Regions from separate parts of the Cellulomonas fengjieae genome, predicted to be linked through region 2. Evidence: riboswitches for the same ligand, from Rfam matches in the RefSeq annotation. Region 2 holds a riboswitch; the other holds the start of a gene.

Region 1 (2,435 bases), 870 kb from region 2:
TGGCACCCGCGGCCGCGAGGTCCTTGAGCAGGTCGGCGTACACCGGTAGCAGGTCGGCGAGGCGGTCGATCGGGGCGAAGCCGTCGGGGGCGTCCTCGGTGGGCTTGGCCAGGGCCAGGTACGTGACCGGTCCGACGATCACGGGGCGCGTGAGGATGCCGTCCGCGAGGGCCTCCTTGAACTCGCGCACGGGGCGGTCGCTCGCGTAGCGGAACGTCGTCCCGGGGCCGATCTCCGGCACCAGGTAGTGGTAGTTGGTGTCGAACCACTTGGTCATCTCGAGCGGCAGGTCGTCGCCGCGCCCGCGCGCCACGGTCGAGTAGCCCGCGAGGTCGAGGGCACCGTCGGCGCCGACGACGTCGGCGAAGCGCGCCGGGACGGCACCCACCACGGCGGTGGCGTCGAGCACCTGGTCGTAGAACGAGAACGCGCTCGGGATGGCCGGCACGTCGGTGGCGAGGCCGAGCTCGGCCAGGCGGTTGCGAGTCCGACGGCGCAGCTCAGCTGCCGTGGCCTCGACGTCCTCGGCCGACGTGCGGCCCGCCCAGAATGCCTCGAGGGCCTTCTTGAGCTCGCGGCGTGGGCCGATGCGGGGGTAGCCGAGAACGGAGCTGGCGGGGAAGGTAGCGCTCGGTGCGGTGGTGTCCGTCATGTGGTTCAGTCCCTCGGGGTTCGGGCGGGTGCCGTGTCCTGCGGCCGGCTGGCCAGGTCAGGAGCTGTCCGAGCTCCGCCGTCGAGGTGTGCACCCTCGAGCAGGTCAAGTGCGGCATGGTGCTGGTTGAACGTGTAGAGGTGGACGCCGGGGGCACCGCCGTCCAGGACGCCGTTGACCAGGTCGACGCTGGCCCGGATGCCCCGGCGGTGCCGTTCGAGCTCGTCGTCGGCGCTGCCCAGCAGGTCGATCAGGTCCCGCGGCACGGGGACACCGGTCAGCTCCTGCACGCGCAGCAACCGGGCCGGGTCGGTGGTCGGGATGATGCCAGGGATGATCGGGATGGTCACCCCCGCCTCGCGCGCCTCCGCGACGATGCCGAGGTAGTCGTCCGCGTCGAAGAACACCTGCGTGATGGCGAAGTCCGCGCCGGCCTCCTGCTTGGCGAGCAGCGACGCGACGTCCTGCGCCCGGGTGCCGCCGGTGGCGTGGTTGCCGCGCGGGAACGCCGCGACCGCGATCGACAGCGGGCGGACCCGCGCCCGCACCGCCTGCGACGGGCTGTCCGCGCAGCGCTGCGCCTCGATCTCACGCAGCAGGGCGACCAGCTCACCGGCCGTCTGCAGGCCTTCGGGGTGCGCGGACCAGCCGCTCTGGTCCGTCGGTGGGTCTCCGCGCAGGGCGAGGAAGGACCGCAGTCCCTCGTCGAGGAACTCCCCGACGATCGTCGTGATCTCCTCGCGCGAGGTCCCCACGCAGGTCAGGTGCGCGATCGGGTTGAGCGACGTCTCCTGCAGAAGCCGGCGGACCAGCGCGCGGGTGGTCACCCGGGTCTTGCCCGAGGCGCCGTAGGTGACCGAGACGAAGTCGGGGTGCACCGACTCCAGCTCCTTGATCGTCGCCCAGAGCCGAGGGGCCGCGTCGGGGTTGCGCGGGGGGAAGAGCTCGAAGGAGACCGTCGGCCGGTCGGTCGCGGACGGCGCCGAGAGCGCTCGTGCGGCACGCACGCGGGGCTCCACGGCGGAGGCGCTCACGGCGCGACCGACGTCGTCGGCACCGACGCGGTGCACGAAGCCAAGACCTGCAGGGACATAGCTCACTCCATCGCCCCTGGCGGAAGCACCCACACCCTCATCACGAGGGGGGTTGCTGCGGCGTCGTCGAGCCAGGTCTCTCGGCCGCTCTGGATGGTAGGCGCGATGCTAGACCGCCGACCACATGCTGGGCAACCATGCTCGCTGCCTGAGACGCCGCCGTCCGCTGTGCGTCGGCGACCGGTCCTGCCGTGCGGCGGAGGCTGCCGCGACGACCCGCCCGCTCAGCGTCGGCGGCGCGCGGCGAGCGTGTTGGACCGGAGGCGGGTGCGCTGCGAGGGCACGTCGAACCACGACGTGGGGGAGCCGGCGGGGACGGACAGGAGCCCGTCCTGCACCGCCGCCAGGATCTCGGCGTCGGGCGCGATGTCGTCCGCCATGGCCGCGGCCGCCGCGCGCGCTGGGTCGTGCCCAGGGTCGAGGGGCATGTCGGTCATGCGGGCACTGTAGTCCGCGCGGTCCGTGGTGCCGAGCCCGTCGCCCCAGCATCACCCGGCGGGACTAGCGGGTAGGAGCCGCGGGGGCGGACCGCCCGGCGATGGGGCACGAGGCCAGGTGGTCGTCGACGACACCGCAGGCCTGCATCGCCGCATACGCCGTCACCGGGCCGACGAACCGGAAGCCGAACGCCTTGAGCTCGCTCGCGAGGGCGCGGCTCTCGGGCGTCTGCGCCGGGACGTCGGCCCACG
Region 2 (2,435 bases):
GGATCGCCCCACCCGTGGCCCCGAGGTGCGCGAGCAACGGGTGCGCGCAGAAGCGGCCGTCACGCACCCCGATGCCGTGCTCGGCCGCCAGGAATGCGGCGACCAGGCCCGGGTCGTGACCCGGCACGGTGAAGGTGAGCACGCCGACGGGTGCGTCGGAGTCCGGCCAGATCCGCGCGACCTCGACGCCGTCGATCCCCGACAGCCCCGCGACCAGGCGCGCGCGGAGCGCCTCCTCGTGCGCGGCGAGCGCACCGGCCGGCAGGGCCGCCAGCCGGTCGCACGCCTCCGCGAGCGCGATCGCCCCGATCACGTTGGGCGACCCGGCCTCGTGCCGCGCCGGCGCCGGCTGCCACACCGTCCGATCGGCCCGCACGTCGCGCACCGCACCTCCCCCTGCGAGGTACGGCGTGCCCGTGTCGAGCCAGTCGCGGCGGCCGACGAGGGCCCCCGCGCCGAACGGTGCGTAGGTCTTGTGGCCCGAGAACGCGACGTAGTCGACGTCGGTCTGCGCCAGGGAGAAGCCGCGGTGCGGCACCAGCTGGGCGCCGTCGACGGCCACCCGTGTACCGGCGGCGTGGGCGAGCGCGACCACCCGGTCGATCGGCAGCGCCTCGCCCGTGACGTTCGAGGCGCCGGTGATCGTCAGCAGCGCGTACGGCAGGCGGGCGAGCTCGCTCCCCAGGGCGACGAGCGTGCCGGCCACCGTGTCCTTGATGGGCAGGATCGTCGTGCGGTTGCCGTGCCGCTCGGACGACTGCACCCAGGGCAGCAGGTTGGCGTGGTGCTCGGCGTCCAGCACCAGGACGCGACCGCCGTCCGGCACCACCCCGGCCAGCAGGTTGAGCGAGTCGGTGGTGTTGCGCGTGACGATGGCGACGTCGTCGGGACGCGCGTCCACGAACCGCGCGATCGTCTCGCGCGCCGACTCGTAGAGCGCGGTCGACACCTGGGACAGGTACCCGGCCCCGCGGTGCACGGACGCGTACAGCGGGAGCACCTCGGTCACGCGGGCTGCGACGGCCTCCAGCGCGGGCGCGCTCGCGGCGTAGTCGAGGTTCGCGTAGACGCGGTGGGTGCCGTCCACGAGCGGGACGGTGGTGGCTCCCCCGACCACGGGCAGCAGGGCGCTCACCTCGTCGGTGGGGGTGCGCGTGAGTCGCTCGGCGATGACGGACATGGTGGGTCCTCCGACAGATCCGGGGGAACACCAGGTGTGGTGGGACCCCGCGCTTGCCGGCCCCGGACGGGGCACGGCCAGGTCGTCACCCGGGGCACCCCACCGCGGAGGAGGGTTGCCGGCCAGCGAGCCGGGGCTTGACGCTGGCGCTCATGACCTGGGTCGAGCCTCCCGGCACCGTCGGCGACCTGTCAACGAGGCTCGGCCGTCGTCTCGCCAGCCGGGACGGCTTGTCCACCACTTGGAAGGCGGTCCCCGCCGCGCGTAGCATCGCCGCACCATCCAGAGCGGCCGAGAGATCTGGCTCGACGACGCCGCAGCAACCCGCGGGCACCACGTGCCCGGTGCAGGGTGCTACCGCCAGGACCGATGAGACGAGGCTTTCCATGAGCTACGCCGGTGACCTGACCCCCGAGCAGGCCTGGGACCTGTTGACGTCCGACGAGAACGCCGTCCTCGTCGACGTGCGGACCGACGCCGAGTGGCGCTACGTCGGCATCCCCGACGCCGGGCCGATCGACGGGCGGGCAGCGCTCGTCGAGTGGGTGTCGTACCCGAGCGGCCGGCCCAACCCGCGGTTCCTCGACCAGCTCGCCGACGCGGGTGTCACGGCCGGCCGACCCGTCGTGTTCCTGTGCCGCTCGGGCGTGCGCTCGATCGCGGCCGCGCAGGCGGCGACCGCTGCGGGCCTCGGTCCGGCGTACAACGTCCTGCACGGCTTCGAGGGCGACGTCGGACCCGACGGCCACCGCGGACACGAGGGTTGGCGCGCGGCCGGCCTGCCCTGGCGGCAGGTGTGAGCCCGGCAGGTGCGAGCGGTCGGCGCGTCCCCGGCCCGGCCGACTGGGACGACCGCCGCAGCCCGCACGACCAGCTGCGCCCCGACACGCTCGCCGTGCGCGGCGGGCTCGTGCGCTCGCAGTTCAACGAGACGTCCGAGGCGCTGTTCCTCACGCAGGGCTACGTGTACGACACGGCCGCCGAGGCCGAGGCCGCCTTCGCCGGCCAGGCGGACCGGTTCCTGTACTCCCGCTACGGCAACCCGACCGTGTCCACCTTCGAGGAGCGCCTGAGGCTGCTCGAGGGCGCCGAGGCGGCGTACGCGACCGCCACCGGCATGTCGGCGGTGTTCACCTCGCTCGCGGCCCTCGTGCAGTCGGGATCGCGGATCGTGTCCGCGCGGGCGCTGTTCGGGTCCACCGTCGTGATCTTCGAGGAGATCCTGGCCAAGTGGGGTGTGACCACCGACTACGTC

Evidence for each region. A riboswitch is a leader RNA that binds a small molecule or an ion and turns the genes downstream of it on or off. The one in region 2 is predicted to bind S-adenosylmethionine.
Region 1: another riboswitch for S-adenosylmethionine. It lies ahead of KG102_RS00415 (methylenetetrahydrofolate reductase); the one in region 2 lies ahead of KG102_RS14800 (aminotransferase class V-fold PLP-dependent enzyme).

What each region holds. Positions count from the first base shown of each region.
Region 1 is NZ_CP074404.1:81,161-83,595, forward strand. Features, by position in the region: gene metE (5-methyltetrahydropteroyltriglutamate--homocysteine S-methyltransferase) at 1-652, opposite strand, end outside; gene KG102_RS00415 (methylenetetrahydrofolate reductase) at 658-1,686, opposite strand; SAM riboswitch class I at 1,751-1,846, opposite strand; gene KG102_RS00420 (hypothetical protein) at 1,971-2,183, opposite strand; gene KG102_RS00425 (DNA-3-methyladenine glycosylase I) at 2,248-2,435, opposite strand, start outside.
Region 2 is NZ_CP074404.1:3,199,679-3,202,113, forward strand. Features, by position in the region: gene KG102_RS14800 (aminotransferase class V-fold PLP-dependent enzyme) at 1-1,180, opposite strand, end outside; SAM riboswitch class IV at 1,225-1,338, opposite strand; SAM riboswitch class I at 1,456-1,556, shown strand; gene KG102_RS14805 (rhodanese-like domain-containing protein) at 1,567-1,980, shown strand; gene KG102_RS14810 (O-succinylhomoserine sulfhydrylase) at 1,977-2,435, shown strand, end outside.